3 regions of the Anaerocolumna sp. genome follow, and region 2 is predicted to be linked to each of the others. Evidence: riboswitches for the same ligand, from Rfam matches in the RefSeq annotation. Region 2 holds a riboswitch; each other region holds the start of a gene.
What was found. Region 2 has a riboswitch for cobalamin ahead of RT261_RS18685 (cobyric acid synthase). Riboswitches for the same ligand answer to the same signal wherever they lie in the genome.
Positions count from the first base shown of each region.

Region 1: it holds a riboswitch for cobalamin, as region 2 does, so the genes downstream of both, RT261_RS12780 (prenyltransferase/squalene oxidase repeat-containing protein) here and RT261_RS18685 (cobyric acid synthase) in region 2, are expected to answer to the same signal.
Region 3: it holds a riboswitch for cobalamin, as region 2 does, so the genes downstream of both, RT261_RS14750 (ABC transporter substrate-binding protein) here and RT261_RS18685 (cobyric acid synthase) in region 2, are expected to answer to the same signal.

Region 1 is NZ_DAMAUC010000014.1:82,760-88,475, forward strand. It holds gene RT261_RS12775 (DUF4430 domain-containing protein) at 1-661, opposite strand, end outside; gene RT261_RS12780 (prenyltransferase/squalene oxidase repeat-containing protein) at 664-2,823, opposite strand; cobalamin riboswitch at 3,181-3,378, opposite strand; gene RT261_RS12785 (butyryl-CoA:acetate CoA-transferase) at 3,612-4,952, opposite strand; gene RT261_RS12790 (electron transfer flavoprotein subunit alpha/FixB family protein) at 5,007-5,716, opposite strand, start outside.
Region 2 is NZ_DAMAUC010000032.1:24,311-30,026, forward strand. It holds gene RT261_RS18675 (bifunctional adenosylcobinamide kinase/adenosylcobinamide-phosphate guanylyltransferase) at 1-234, opposite strand, end outside; gene cobT (nicotinate-nucleotide--dimethylbenzimidazole phosphoribosyltransferase) at 237-1,280, opposite strand; gene RT261_RS18685 (cobyric acid synthase) at 1,264-2,781, opposite strand; cobalamin riboswitch at 2,872-3,061, opposite strand; gene RT261_RS18690 (DUF512 domain-containing protein) at 3,305-4,720, shown strand; gene RT261_RS18695 (vWA domain-containing protein) at 4,909-5,716, opposite strand, start outside.
Region 3 is NZ_DAMAUC010000019.1:22,316-28,031, forward strand. It holds gene cobT (nicotinate-nucleotide--dimethylbenzimidazole phosphoribosyltransferase) at 1-499, opposite strand, end outside; gene RT261_RS14740 (ABC transporter ATP-binding protein) at 617-1,435, opposite strand; gene RT261_RS14745 (FecCD family ABC transporter permease) at 1,432-2,520, opposite strand; gene RT261_RS14750 (ABC transporter substrate-binding protein) at 2,619-3,626, opposite strand; cobalamin riboswitch at 3,663-3,903, opposite strand; gene RT261_RS14755 (hypothetical protein) at 4,324-5,607, opposite strand.

The DNA of each region.
Region 1 (5,716 bases), on a different contig from region 2:
GGACTTTTCTTTCTTCATAAATAACCCCGTCTTTTATGCCATCCTTATCTAATAAATAAAGAAGCTCCTCATCCAAGTTCTCTCTGTTTTCCAATATTGTGTCGCAGCGAATGGATAGTGTGCAATAATTTAGTTTATCCTTATCTATTATTGTATCCTGCGCTTCTACAGGGTGTGGTTTTCCCTCCGGTATTGGGTCAGTTAAATACTTGTCAAGTCCGGTGGTATCATCTCTGCCATCCTGGTCTAAATCATTAAATTTTAGATTTGCTCTGTCGTTATCATGATTCCACGTTGATTTCTTGTTCTCATTCTCTTCTACAGTTTCCTTGTGAACAAGGTCTTTATTCTTCTCATATTTTGAAAATTCTTCGGTATCAGATGCTATACCATACTTAGAATAATCCTCAACTGTGGATGCAATATCATTTACATCTAAATAATTATCCTGAATGAGGTTTTCCCTATTCCCACTCACATCTTCTGAATTTACTGCCTCATCATTGATACCATCTAAATCCTGCTCTATTGCACCAACATTTTCTCTTCGAACATCCTGAGGTTTTTCAATCTTACATCCCATCAAAAGAAAAGATAAAGCCACCAAACATAGCAGTACACTCTTTTTAAGTAATAATCCAATATTAAATTTATTACTCATTATTAATTTTTCCTTTCTTTATCTTCATTTTTCTTCTTTGTTTTTATTAGAATAGATGAACCGATGAAGCCACTTCCAATAAGTACAGATAAAGATAATATCAAAGTATTCTTTTGGCTATTTTTCTCCAGTTCCTTCTGCTGCTGTTTATATTCCTTAGATAGTTCCAAGATAGTATCTAATTTAGTATCTAATCTAGTCTCATATTTCTTAAGGAACTCTATTTCTTTATTAAGGGACTCTATTTCTTTGTTGTAATCAAAAATTGGATCTTCCTCTAATAAAGATGACATATTGGCCCCCTTTGCAATAAAATATTCCTCATTTTCTTTTATAATAAATCGGGCTCTTTTGTCCTCTATCCGAATTTTACTATGATAATTTGCTTTCTTCATCTGTGCATCATAAGTAAAGACAAGATACTCTCCCTGTTCCAAATCAGTAGAGAATTCTATAAGTGCTTCTCCCGGTAGTTCCCCTTCATGTATTAACTGTACTCCCAAAGCATCCTTGGAGAGATGCAAGATTTCATCCAAATGCTTCGTTTGATTTCTAATTCCAACTTTAAAATCCATTGGCTTATTGATATCCGTCCCGCAAAATGAAATGGTACAATCGGTTAAGCCCTCTTTCTCTTTGCTAGTCCCACTTATTATCTTGTCAGTACCCTTCCCTTCCTCGAATGCTATTTGAGGAATTATATCTTCATAGATCTGGGCACTACTTGCTTTTTTCTCATTCTGTGTTAGGGTGGTTGTCTTGATACCATCCGATTTATCACTTCTTTGGCTATCGATATTCTCTTTTTGGCTTGGCGCTTTATTTTTACCTGATTCTATATTTTTACTTGCTTCTGTTTGTTTACTTGATTCTGTCTTTTTCCCTGGTTCTGCCTTTTTACTTGATTCTGTCTTTTTAATATCTTCATTTTTATTATTGCTATTTTTTTTCTCTTCTGCTTTTGTTTTCTTATCTTCTGCTTTCTTATCTTCTGTTTTTTTCTCGTCTGCTTTCTTCTCTTCTGTTTTTTTCTCTTCTGTTACTTTTTCTTCTAATCTTTTCTCAGGGCGAAAGTCATACAAACTTCTCATCCCATTTTTTAAACGATAATAAGATACCAGACCATATAGTGTCTGTTCCGTCGCCATTCCATTTGAAATACCTGCTTGGGCATATGGATTATCCTTATCTGTTTGGTAAGAATGGGCAAATCCACCATCATCACATCGATATTTCAGAATACCATCAATTAATGTATTATTATACTTAATAAAACGACTATCTTTATACGGATCAATTCCAAGGGAACAAAGCGCTGTTAGGACTTGTACCGTACTTTCCACATTTACGGTACCCCAGCTTGTAAAATCTCCATCCTTTTCCTGTAATTGTGATAATATATTTAATGATTCTTCCACTATTTGAGAAATGGTCTTTTCTTCTTGATAAGCAAGATACTTTTTATTTGAGTTAACATAAGGTGCCAGGGCTTGAAGTGCCATGCCTGTTATATCCGGATCTGACTTTATTCCTGCTAAAGCAAAACCACCATCTTTAAGCTGACGTTTCGTAATTAAAGTAATGATGTCATCCCGTTGGTATCTTGCATTATCCGGTATAGGATAATCTAAGCTGTCCACACAAATCAGCGCCCATATAGCACCATTGATTCCTTGTCCGTCTATCCCCTTGCGGCCAGCAAAATTATAGCTTCCATCTGCAATTAAATTTATCCGATTTCCTTCCGTATCTAATCCAATATTCGTAGGATCTCCTCCCATAGCTAATACTGCCAAAGAAATACGATGCCATTCTGTTGCTTTTACAGCATGAAGTTTATTTGGCTGCTTATATCGCTCTGTGACAACTTCTGTAATTTGCTTTAGATAAGGTTCATAGGGTTCTTCCTTATACCCATACCTTCCTATTCCGATAGGGAACCAATCTCCGCTTGTTTGACCTGCACTTTCTAAGAAAATTGAATTTAGTAATGCATCATTTCCTTGTTTGGCCCATGTAATAATATCTTGAATGATTTCCTCTAACCTCTCATTCGTAACCGGAACGCTTTCTTTTTTTTGAGCGTAAACATTAACAGGATACAAAAGAAAACTAATCATAAGTAGGAAACAAATTAACCTGGTTATTACTTTTTTAATCAATGCTATCCTCCCTTTCTAATTTAAATACACAATTTTTATCATAAGCAATTTTACACTTTCCGTACTTTATAATTGACTAGTCTCCACTCAAGAGAATGAACGTTTATTCAGTGTTTTTACATGATTAGACATAAAATCCCCTCTCAAAATAAAAACGCCCGTAAGATAGAGTACCTTCCGGGCGGGATATACAAAATCAAATCGCATAGGATAACTATTTTGAAATTAACCCCATAAAAAAGCGATTTGTATTGCAAAAAAAATACTGCCAAGAAGGCAGTATTTGGACATTCTTTTAAAACCTTATAATTTTCTACATCAATTATAAGAATTAAAGTACTTTCCTTCCACACCGTCGGATTGTATAATCTATAGGCATGTCTCCTGGCTTAAAGCTTCAAACCTACTTTGTGGCCTTCCCAGACTTAACCAGTGGCTTATTCACATTTCGTAGCTTTTTACAGTAGAGTGAGCTGCTAAGTTTCTAAACTTATTCCATTTTAAGAGGCAGATGTTCTTATAACATACCTTCTCACCTATAGAACACTTATTTAATTGTAAACTGTTTCTACATAATTATTTAACTTCATAGTAAAATATACCATAAATTAATGTAAAATACTAATTTAATTTCTTTTTTGGTAAGCATGCAGTATTTCTCTGATAATATATCCATTATCAGTAATTAAATGGGAAGAAAACAGTACTCATTTTTTAACATAAATAAAAGCTTGGAAATGCCCATCTTCCAATGAGTCCCAAGCTTTTTGTCTAAAGCCTAAATTCACCTAGACCTTATTGCTTTTTTTCCATATTTTCATCTTCTCTGCTTCCGCAATTAATTGCTCCCTAAAGTCAGGATGTGCAACAGAAATAATTGCTTCGCATTTTTGCCATGTAGACAATCCTTTTAGATTCACCTTGCCATACTCCGTAACAAAATAGTGTATGGCCGGTCTGGTATCGGTCACAATAGAACCGGTATTTAATATAGGCAGAATACGTGATTTTACTTCTCCTGTTTTTGTTTTATAGGTAGAGGAACAACAGATAAAACTCTTGCCGCCTTTAGATAAATAGGCTCCTAATACAAAATCCAGTTGTCCTCCTGCACCGCTTATATGTTTAATTCCAGAGGATTCTGAATTTACCTGACCAAATAAATCCACATCTACGGCATTATTAATTGAGATAAAGTTATCAATAGCAGAAATTGTTCTAATATCATTTACATAGTCCACTGGTGCACTCATAAGTTCTGGGTTATTGTCAATGTAGTCATATAATTTTTTAGTTCCGGTACCAAATGAATAGGTTTGGCGATAGGTATCAATGGCTTTTTTAGAGCCATTGATTTTACCGGCCTTCGAGATATCAACAAAGGAATCAACATACATCTCCGTATGTACTCCCAGATCTTTTAAGTCGGAAGCAGCAATAAGTGTCCCAACCGCATCAGGCATACTGCCAATGCCTAACTGAAGACATGCTCCATTTGGAATTTCCTCCAAAATTAACTTTGCTACTTCTTCATCTATTGCATCAGGAACAGAAGGTGCCATTTCAGCAATTGGAGGATTGTCCCCTTCTACAATCATATCTACTTTTGAAATATGAATACCATTTTCGAATCCTCCAAGGCACTTGGGCATGTTCTCGTTTACTTCTACAATTATCTTTTTTGAAGTCTCACAGACTGCCATCATATGTGACGCATTTGGTCCAAAGTTAAAGTACCCGTGCTTATCCATAGGGGCTGCCTGGAACATGGCTACATCATCAGGATGGGCAGATTCCCTATAATATCTTGGCAGTTCGGAATACCTCATAGGATTGTAATATCCAAATCCCTGACTGATTGCTTTCCGCTCGATCCCGGATGTATGCCAGGAATTCCATGTAAAATGTTCGGCTACATTTTCCACCTTAAATACTTCCGGTGCCCATAATAATACTCCGCCTCTTAACTTTACATCTGACAGTTCTTCACTGCGGGCTGCCAAAGCCTTATCTAATGCCACCGGAGTACCTGTTGCCCACCCATAATCGACCCAGTCACCGGATTTAATTACTTTTACCGCTTCCCCAGCTGAAACTAATTTCTGTTCATATTCTTCATTAAATCTCATTTTGATCCTCCCAATTTATAGTTCTGCTCTTTCCATAAGTTTGTGATACTTTGTTTATTTTCCGGACATTTCAAGTTTCAATTTTTCAGTAAGTACTGGGAGAATTTTTATTGCATCCCCCACTATTCCAAAATCAGCAACATCAAATATAGGTGCTGATTCATCTTTATTTATTGCAATGATTAGGTCGGATTCCTCCATTCCTGCCAGATGCTGAATTGCTCCGGATATACCACATGCAATATACAAATTGGGCCTTACTGTCTTTCCTGTCTGACCAACCTGTATATCTTTTTCTACCCAGTTAGCATCAACACATGCTCTGGAAGCGCTGACTTCTCCCCCTAGAACCTCAGCTAAATCATTTAAGAGTTTAAAATTCTCAGGACCTCCCATTCCCCGTCCCCCTGAAACCAGAATTTTAGCATCCTGTATATCTATTTTGTTACTTTGCCTTTTGATTACATCCAGTATTTCCACATATCGGTGGTTTGGTATAAATCCCGGATTATATTTTTCAATAGCAACTTCTGCATAAAAGTTTGGTGTAGCTTTCTGCATTACCCCTGGACGAACGGTAGCCATCTGGGGACGAAAATCAGGACATAGGATGGTAGCCATTATGTTTCCGCCAAATGCTGGTCTTGTCATTCTTAAGTTTTTATTGCCTGCATCTATTTCCAGTTTCATACAGTCTGCAGTTAAGCCCGTATGTACCCTTGCAGATACGCGAGGTGCAAGATCACGGCCAATTGCGGTTGCAC
Region 2 (5,716 bases):
CATATACGCCAGAGCTTCCATTACATTAACCGGTTGTTCAATAGTTTCAAAACCTTTTCCTGCTCTTAGTATCCGGTGCCGTTCTACCTTTTTTGTACCTTCCTCACCGTATACCTTCATGGTAGCAACATAATATAATGCCGGGTTATCTCCCTTACCGGCCAGGGAAACTGCTATTTTCTCTGCATGGGCAGATTTTCCGCTGCCGCTGCCTCCTGTAATTAATACAAACATAGTTATTTACCTATCCTATTGATATCTTCAAAAGTAACACGGTTATCATATAAGGAAAGTGCCACATCCAGCAATGAAAACATCATCACCGCTCCGGTGCCTTCTCCTAATGCCATCTCAGCATCAATTACCGGATGTAATTCAAGTTCCTTCATAATTTTTACTGCAGCAGGTTCTTTACTCATATGGGAGGGGATAATATAGTCCTTAACTCCCGGAAGGAGTCGTTCCGCTGTTAGTGCTGCGACTCCACTGATCACGCCGTCCATAACCACCGGGATATGGTGAATTGCTCCGCCAATAAAAACACCTGTCAGCCCGGCAATATCATATCCTCCAACGGTTGCCAGAATACGAAGAGCTTCACTCTTTTGAAAGTTATATTGATCCAGTACCTCTTTAATAACTTCCACTTTGTGATCCAAGCCTTCTTTCGTAAGTCCTGCTCCATTTCCTGTAACGTCCTCTACCCTGCATTGCAGCAGCGCCGCTGTCATTGCACTGCTTGTTGTGGTGTTGCCAATCCCCATTTCTCCCGTTGCAAGAAGGTTATAACCTTCTTTTTTACATTCTGCAGCCATTGCAATTCCAGTTTCTATTGCCTTCAGGGCATCTTCCTGGGACATAGCCGGTTCTTTTTTAAAATTCCTGGTTCCATGTGCAATATTACGCTGTATCATACCCGGTATTTCATCTTCCCGATTGATTCCAATGTCTACCGGCAGTATATCCGCTCCGGCTACCTTTGCCATTTTGCAGACAGAAGTATCCCCCATGACCATACTGGAGGCTATAATTGTCGTCATCTCCTGTCCATATTGTGTCACTCCCTCTTCCACAATTCCATTGTCTGCGCACATTACTATTACTGCTTTTTTTGAAATATCAATATGAGTGGAGCCTGTTATGGCCCCAATTTGTGAAAAAATCCTTTCAAACTGGCCAAGTCCCTTTATGGGTTTTGCAATTCCATCCCAGATTTCTTTTACCTTTTCCCTTATTTCCTCATCCGGTTTGTCAATATATAAGTTAGATAATTCTTTCATAATCTCCTCCATTTAAAACACTGTATATTCCATCCACATCCAAATGTTTTCTTAAAGTATCCGCAAGTTTGTCATATTGGGTTTCTTTAAAGCTTTTATAATCCATCATCAGACCACTTTCCAGAGTAAGTCCTTTTCTTTTTGCAAGTCCATTCACTATAACGGAGGCGATGGTTCCTTCATCAAAGATGCCGTGCACATACGTACCATAGATATTTTCTGCGGCAATTCCATCTTCCTTGCCTTGACCATCCAATGTATTTGTCAGACTACATAAGGGCAGGCAGTCTTGTTCCCTCCTGCTGCTCCCCATATGAATCTCATAACCCTGTAATCTCATGCCGGATAATCCGGATAGTACTCCGGATACCTTTCCAAAGCTTCCTTCTACCTGAGTTCGAACCTTTTCTTTCTCCAATACCGTTTCCATTGAAAATAACTCCATTCCACGGATTGATCCTCCCTCCTCTATAGAATGGGGATCTGATATTGTACTTCCTAGCATCTGATAACCGCCACAGATCCCAAATATAACGCAGCTGCCTTTTTGCTTTTTCACTGCTGCTTCCAGTCCATTCTGCCGCATCCATTTTAAATCTCCCATAGTATTCTTACTGCCAGGCAGAATAATCATATCTGGATGATGCAGCTGAGTGATAGAATCCACATACCTTACAGATACTCCTTCAATCTGCTCAAAAACAGAGAAGTCACTAAAGTTTGAGATTCTGGGAAATCTTATAATGGCAATATCTATCTGTGCTTCCTCTTTTTTATCAAATCGGTTGGTAAGGCTATCCTCATCTTCTACAGATATATTCATATACGGAATTACTCCAATTACCGGAATTCCACCTTTATCCTCAAGCATTGTAATTCCGGGATCCAAAATGGATTGATCCCCTCTGAATTTATTAATAATAAGTCCCTTTACCCGAGCCTTTTCACAATCTTCCAAAAGCATCAGGGTACCAAGAAGCTGGGCAAAGACACCCCCTCTGTCAATATCCCCTACTAAAAGCACCGGCGCATTAAGCATTGCTGCCAGTCCCATATTTACAATATCATTTTCCTTTAAATTGATTTCCGCCGGACTTCCCGCGCCTTCAATAACAATAATATCTGCCCGCTTCTCCAGTTCTTCATAAGCTTTTTTAATATCCGGCACCAATTTCTTTTTAAAGGCAAAGTAATCCTTCGCATTCATATTCCCTATTACTTCACCATTAACGATTACCTGAGATCCGATATCATTAGTAGGTTTTAATAATATGGGATTCATTAATACCGAAGGCTTTATTCCCGCTGCCTCCGCCTGCATTACCTGAGCTCTTCCCATTTCCAAGCCTTCCTCTGTAATATAGGAATTTAAGGCCATATTCTGAGATTTAAAAGGAGCAACCCGGTAACCATCCTGCTTAAATATTCTGCATAAACCTGCTACAAGCAAGCTCTTACCTGCATTCGACATAGTTCCCTGAACCATAATTACTTTTGCCATAAAAAAACCTCCATTGCCACTAAGGCATGGAGGTATAAATATAGACATCAAAAAAACGTCTCATTCATTCCAGACCAGTTTCTCGTGGCTGTAGTAGCTTCATCTAAGGCAGGTCTCCTGGCTGAAAGATCATCATTAACGGCAGTCTTCCCGATTAATATCAGTGACATATTTGCCGCAACTCCCTTATCACAGTGACGAGTTCGTACAGGATTTGCACCTGTTTCCCTTTTCATTAGAACCAATATAGAATTCTAACACCTTAAATGTATTGTATTTTTAATAACTGTATTGTATCACAAAAATAATTCTTCTGCCAACTTTTTTGTCCTCATCTTTCGTCAATAGAATCCAGAATTGGCGCATGTTGTCATTTACAATCATATGGTGTATGTGTATAATAATCATGCAGTTAGAAATAAATGTTCATTATAAATGAAGATAGGCCTGTTACTTGGGAAAATCTTGTGTATAATTATTAATAATTCCAGTACTGGTATAGATTATAGAAAGAGGTCACAAAATGAAGAAGAAATCCAAAGGTCACCTGATAAAAACGGTGCTGCCTAATTCCATTGGTGAAGAAATGGGCATAGAGCCCGGTGACTATCTTGTTGCTATCAATGAGGAAGAAATTGATGATGTATTTGATTATCAATATCTTATTAAAGATGAATATATCGAAGTTCTTATCAGAAAAGTCTCTGGTGAAGAATGGGTTCTTGAAATAGATAAGGAATACGACGAGGATCTGGGCATTGACTTTGAGAACGGTCTTATGAGCGATTACCGTTCCTGTCATAATAAATGTATTTTCTGTTTTATTGATCAGATGCCAAAAGGGATGCGGGAAACTCTTTATTTCAAGGATGATGACTCAAGACTTTCTTTCCTTCAAGGCAACTATATCACCTTGACTAATATGTCTGAAAAAGATATCAACAGGATAATACGTTTTAATCTGGCTCCAATTAATATATCCGTTCAGACTACTAATCCTGAGCTTCGCTGCAAGATGCTTAACAACCGTTTTGCAGGAGATGCCCTTAAAAACTTGGACAAACTATATGAAGGTTGTATAGAAATGAATGGCCAGATTGTTTTATGTAAAAATGTTAATGATGGCCCGGAACTTAAAAGATCTATCAACGACCTATCCAAATACCTGCCATTTATGAGGAGTGTATCCGTAGTACCTGCCGGGATAACCAAATACCGTAAGGGTCTTTTTCCTCTCGAATTATTTACTAAAGAAGAAGCTGGTGCAGTAATTGACCTGATTGAAAGTTATCAGCAGGGGCTTTATGATAAATTCGGGCTGCATTTCATTCATGCCAGTGATGAGTTTTACATCATTGCTGAACGGGAATTCCCAGAGGAAGAATTTTATGATGGCTATATACAGTTAGAAAATGGTGTAGGTATGATGAGACTGTTTATAAATGAATTTCATGAGGCATTGAATAAAGTTATTGCATCTGAAGAATACAACAGTTTAAAACTGTCTCTCCACAGAAACATTACAATCGCAACCGGAAAGCTTGCATATAAGACCATGCTCTCCTTTTCAGAGGAAATAATGGAGGCCTTTCCAAATATAAAGATAAATGTAGTTTGTATAAAGAACCATTTCTTTGGTGAAACAATTACCGTGGCAGGACTAATTACAGGGCAGGACCTTATTAAGCAATTAAAGGAGCAAAAGGATAAAGGAACTGATTTAGGTACCAGCCTTCTTATTCCATCCAGCATGCTAAGAACCGGTGAGAATGTTTTCCTTGATGATATCACCGCAGAAGAAGTTGAAAAAGAACTTAAAATAAAGCTTGTCCCAATAGAATCCGGCGGACATGGATTTATCAATTCCGTATTAAATAATGATTATCAAATGAAAAGAAATAATGAGAATTTTGTATATATCAAGGCATATGAGGAATAATACTCTCATTATTCAGTTGTTTTTCACCCTTTACGTTAAAAAGAGATTGTGATTTTGGAATATTATGCAGGGTTTTTCAGCTTAATTACCCGATATAAAAATCCCAGATATGCAGTCAAGGCAAGGATTTAGGCCTTTATTACATATTTGGGATTTTGTCCAGGTTTACATAACCATCAATTTAGCAACTATCTATTAAAGATAGTCTTCATATTTTTGCCTACTGCTTTTAACAATTCTTTAGGCAGCTTCTCTACTTGCTCACCAATCATGACTCCATGTGGCTGTTTGTATCCTTCATTCCATACAAAATTAAAGACTTTTTCGTTTGTTTCATTATTTTTTCCTATTTGGAATCCATAGACTTCTACATGTTTCGATAATAATTCTTTCACCGCTTCTTTTGCAGTACCTGGAAAGCTTGATGCACCGTCTGTAATTTCAAAAACTATTTTTATTTGTTTTCCTTTTTTCAGTTCACTTTCCTGTATAGAACTTATGCTATTAGATATTTCCCTAAGACAGCTTGCATCATCTGTTGCTCCGTCAGTAGCATCCAGCTTTACAATAGAACGGATAATATCACTTTTTTCTTTTTCCTTGGCATTTTTATCGTTAAATCCTTTTACATTATAATACTTATTTCCAAAAAACCAGGTCTCACTTAAAACTTCTACTTTTTGATTCAATTGTTCTGCATTACTTTTCAAATACCCATTAAAATCATCTATTGACAATAAGGTCACCGCCAAAGCTTTTCTTGCAGCTTCAATCTTTGACGCATTCATGGAGCCTGAATTATCTATTACAAAAGATATCTCTATTCTTTCAGGAAGTACATCTGCCTGAGTCTCCAATAAATATCTATTAAAAATGGGAAGATTTTTGTAATTTCCCTTTTTTTCAGCTTCTACAAAATCCGGATAAGAATTAATAAGGCTGTCAATATCAAGTTTACCCTTTACTTGACCATCTTTTTTTACGCTTATTTCTTTT
Region 3 (5,716 bases), on a different contig from region 2:
TAATATTATACCCCTTTTCCTTTAACTCAAATACTGTATCAATTCCTGTTTCTATGGCTTGCATTGCCTGTTGCCTGGTCATTGCCGGCCCATATAGTATATTATTGGTTCCGTATGCAATTTTTTTCGTGTTTGGTAACCTTGTATCTCGGTTTATACCAATGTCAATCGGGAAAACATCTGCTCCGACCTGTTTTGCCATTACGCATGCACAAGAATTCATATCCAGAAAATTTTCTGAAACAATAGCAGTAACCTGGCTGGTTGATTGGGTAACGCCTTCTTCAACTACTCCATTATCTGCACACATTATAACAAGGGCTTTGTTGTCCAGATTTACCTGTTCCCTGCCTGTAATGCCTGCTATTTGTATAATACCATCCTCCAGCTTTCCAAGACTATGCAATGGCTTTGCAATGTTGTCCCAACGTTTTTTACATTGCGCAATAACTGCTTTGTCAGGAGGTTCAATCATTTTTAACACTTTATTATAATACATTAATAAAACATCCTCCAATTTTATGGTTAAGGATATAAGCCTATCACTTTAACTTATCTGCTTTTTATTTGTCTGATTTATTTATTTGTCTGATTCATATTAATTTACTTATATTTTTCACGTATAGTTAAAATATGGAACATAGTACTTCTTTCCAGTCCGGGGATTTTCTAAAATATCAAAATCTACCTCATAAACATCATTTAAGTTCTCTTCTGTAAGAACATCTTCTGTCTTTCCATTACTGCAGATTTCTCCATCCTTCATCATAATGAGCCGATTACAATATGTTGCCGCAATATTAATATCATGAAGTACAGCGATAATTGTTTTCTCCTTCTTTTCATTGAGTTTCTTGAGAGAATCCATCAGCTCAATCTGATGCTTTATATCCAAACTTGAAGTTGGTTCGTCTAAAATCAGCCATTGTGTATCCTGAGCTATGGCTCTGGCAGTTACTACACGTTGGGATTCACCACCGCTTAATGTTGCAACACTTTTATCCTGCAGTTGATAACAATCGGTTAACAGCATAGCTTTTTGTACCATTTCTTTGTCAGCTTCACTTGCATCAGCAAACCTTTTTTGATGTGGTATTCTTCCCATCATTACAATATCATAAGTGGAAAAGGTACTATCCAATACTGTATTTTGTGGAACCAGTGCTATCTTTTTTGCCAAATCTTTTCTTTTATAATTCTTTAGATTGATTTCATCCAGTATGATATTGCCTTCCTCTGCTTCTATGAATCTAAGAATATTTTTCACTAAAGAAGTTTTACCGGAGCCATTTGGTCCAATAATACCGTAAATATTTCCTTTTTCAATCAAACAGTTTAAATTATTCAGAATCGGTTTTTCATTTTTAGGTGGTTGCCAGGAAAGCGACTCCACCACAATTCCCTGTCCTTTTTCTTCATTTAAATTGTTATTCAATGCAGCATCTCCTTTCTCTTATTGCGTTGCAATAAGTAGATAAAATATGGAGTGCCTAACATTGCAGTAATAACTCCAACAGGTATCTCAGAGGGTGCCACTGCATTCCGGGCAATGGTATCGCAAGTAATCATAAAGATTGCTCCCCCTATGCCGGACAAAGGCAATAATACTTTGTGTTTCGATCCACTTATTATGCGAATACAATGAGGAATCACAAGTCCTACAAATCCAATGATACCGCTAACCGATACACAGGCTGCAACTTGAAGGGATGCTGCCATAATAAGTATTTTCTTTATCCAGGCTGTATTAATGCCCAAACTTTCTGCTGTATCATTTCCAGTAGTCAGAACATCTAATTCCCTTGAAAATACAGTTATTACTCCACAACAAATCACAGTGAATACTGCTAAAAACAGCACCCTGTCCCAAGTTGCCCCTGAGAAACTTCCCAGAGTCCACAAATATACTTTTTCAATCTGATCATGATTAAATGTCATTAGAAGGGATATGGTGGAGGAAAGCATGGTGCTAACCACTGTACCTGTTAGTAATATATTTACTACAGGCAGTTTATTACCTACACAGGATAACCGGTATACAATAAAAGCAGTTAGGAGTGCTCCAATAAATGCAAAGGTTCCAATTACTCCAAGACCCAGGAAACCAAATCCAATACCGCTTAACATGGCAATAGTAGCTCCCACTGCTGCTCCTGAAGAAACTCCTAAAATATGTGGATCTGCCAGGGGATTGCGAAACAATCCTTGAAATGCAGCCCCCACTACAGATAAACCACAACCTACAAAACCAGCCAATAAAATTCTTGGCATTCTGATCTGCCATACAATTTTGGGGTAATTCGGATTTACCTTGGTTATCACTGATAAATTAATGAACTTTCCCAAATATGGTATCCGGGAAGCAATTATCTTTAAGCTGTCAGTTACCGATAAATCTGCGGAACCAAAAGAAGCGGAAATGGCAATACATAAAATTAAAATAAATATAAGAATAGTTAGATACCACAAATTATTTTTATTTCTACGTTTTTCTAACTTTTTTACCTCATTTGTTTTCATATGATTTTCTGCCTCTAATATCTTTTTATTAAATTTGGGTACAACAAAAGGGCTTGGAACAGGATAACTGCCGACCATCCGTTCAAAACCCAATTATATTACTTAAACGCTTCTGGATGCATAATTTCAGCTAAGGTTCTTAGACCTTCTGCATTACGGTATCCTTGGCGCTCAAGTATATTTTTATCTATTCCATATACTTGGTCATTCTTTACAGCCGTTAAATCTTTATAATTCTCTGCTGTTTCAAAGTCTGATTTCATATCTTCCGACATTATGATAATATCCGGATCGGCTTCCACCAAACTTTCTAATGTATAGGACCATCCTGACACATCTTGTGCAATATTATTACCGCCAGCCAGTGAAATCATCTGGCCTATGAAGGTATCTCCTCCCGCTGTAAAATCACCAAATTCTCCAAATCCTACAACAAAATATACACTTGGTTTATCCAAATCTTTTATCAATTCTTTCGTCTCATTAATTGATGTCTGCATATCTTTAACAGCTGTTGCAGCTGCTTCATTTACATTAAATATAGTGCCCATTGTTTCAATAATAGAATAAGCACCCTCTATATCATTTTCCGCATATAGAACAACAACCTTAACACCTAAATCCGTTAACTTTTTATTGGAATCTTCATTAAAGTGTGTTGAAGCAATTACTACATCCGGATCTAAACTGATTATCTTCTCAATATCAGGACTTTTTAAGGTACCTATTGACTCTATATCAAGGGCTTCTTTGGGATAGTCGCAATAATCTGTACGTCCAACCAGTCTACTTTCCAGTCCAAGTTGATAAATCGTCTCTGTGATGTTTGGAGCCACTGATACAACCTTCTTTGGTTCTGAATCAAAAGTTACTTCGGTACCTTCTGAATCAGTAATTGTAAGCGGATATTTCGTTTCCTCAGGTAACGATTCCGGCTCTTCCGGTGCCGGTGTTGATTCTGTGTTTTTTTCTTCTACTGATGTCTCTGCCGGATTAACATCTGAGTTCCCAGGAACATTGTCTGTCTTGCTATTACATGCTACAAGACCAAATACTAAAGTCATACAGCATAATATAGCCAAAATTTTACGCAAATATTTCATCATAATCTCCTTCTGCTCTCTCTTCCCCACCGAAAATGAGCGGTTAAATTATATATGGCAGGTTTCCTGACTTATGGTTAACTTACTTACTGCAGTCTTCTCAGATAAATGCATTCTTCTCAATCGAAGCAATACTTCCGGCAGATGATTGAGTGTTCAGACATTTCTCCAATGACTATTACATGCAGCTTTCAAACCAATTACAGTAGCGGGGGCTGTTGTGGACTTAAACCACATTCCCTTTTGACTTTTTCAAAGCACCATATACTAATAATACTTTAATATTATATATGTTATACCATTATAAAACAAGTTAGAAATAATTTATTTTTACATTATTATACTATTCAAGCGTAGCCGGTAAAAAGCGGATATAAATCAACATAAGAGTCTATGTAAATCACATTGATAACATAGTCTCTTCCAATGTGAATATAAGTACACATTTTCTAAAGCTGATAAAATAGAGCATATTATTAAGAAAACAGAACTACATCATGGTATAACACGTTTTTGTTGACCTTTCAAAATTCTGACGTAGAAATAGAATGAGAATGAACGGAGGGTGTATTAAAATGCGCTAAAAGGTCTGTGTAGTTTGACGGGCTCGGTTCTGGTGCGAATTAGAAATGCCAGAAACGGGGGATATGTACGATTCCACAAATTGAAAAGGCTAATTCGCATGGTTATATTAATATACTCATTCTATTCCTTGATATATTTCCTTATAAACATCATCTATATACTTTTGCTCGGACATAATTTCATCATTTAACTTTGATATTTCCTTCCTTTTGCCTTGAATGTCATCTTCAAGCGAAGAAATAAGTGTTGTGGAATCTTCAATGATAGACTTTTTTCTTACCACTTCGTTTCCCACATAACGAGCGGCTTGGAGTGCCTTTTCCTTGCCAAACAACTTTTTCTCATTTTTTACGATAGTTTCTTCCAAATCCGATATATCCCGTTTTATTTGCTGTATCTTTTGGTGTTCTTGCCATATCTGTTTCTCAATTTGGCTAATCGTTTTTTTAATTGCGTCAACCTGATTGTTTAGTGGTGCAATAATTGATTTTTTTTGGTTAATAGCTTGTTCTATTTCTGGGTGCTCTTGAAAATACTGCTTTTCAGCTTCTTTCTTCTTTCTCTCTTTTTCTTCTTTCCGTCTATTCCATTTCTCGCTTTCCGTGAGAAGCCCATCCCTAAAAGTTTTTAGACGTCCGCTTATAGCTTCATTAGTTAATTTGGCACCATAGATTTCATACCGCTCTTCCAAGCCATCTATATAGTTTTGATATTGATTGCAAATAGAACTGACTAAATTTTGAAAATCATCATTATCCTCAATTGCTCTCACGGGAACCGCTATCTTTAGCAATAGTGCGTTATTTGTTAGACCTTCCATAAGATAAACAAAAGATGAATCTGCATTCAATGTGTTTATACTTTTTGACCAAAAATTTGCAGCAGCAAATGATTGAAATATTCGTTTAATGCTTGCTACATCTTCTATTTCAGATGTAGCTACTTGTAGTAAGTCTAATGCTTGGGAAAGATAATATCCATAAACCTCTTTCTTTACCTCATCTTTCTTATCTGTTGGTGAAAATTCAATCGCATTTTTTCCGTTTGATAGAACCTCAGTAATACGAGGGTCGCCGATAATTCCAACCGATTCAATTGATTTCATTTTTATTGTCCATGCTTTATACAATTTCGGGTTAATCTCTAATGCTTCATTGGCATAGTTGAATGCTTCATTACCATTGCCACCAAGCAAAGCTGTATTTGCCATGTCAAGGTAATTATTAACATCGTCAGAATTATCCTCCTTAACAGTCCCGGTTACTTCAACAGTTCCCTCTGTCATCATCTTCTTGGCTTCTTCTACTGAATATTTTATACCGCATGACTGGCAGACAAAAACTCCATCCTGCTTGAGAATGTCTGTATTAGCGCACATTTCACAAACTAGCTGTTTCATTTCTTTTCCTCCCTTATTCTAGTATTATTAATTTTGCTCCTCCTAACTTGCTTATTTTTGATATTACACCTTCCGTTCAAAAATATGCATAGAAAAAGCCACCCTCTAT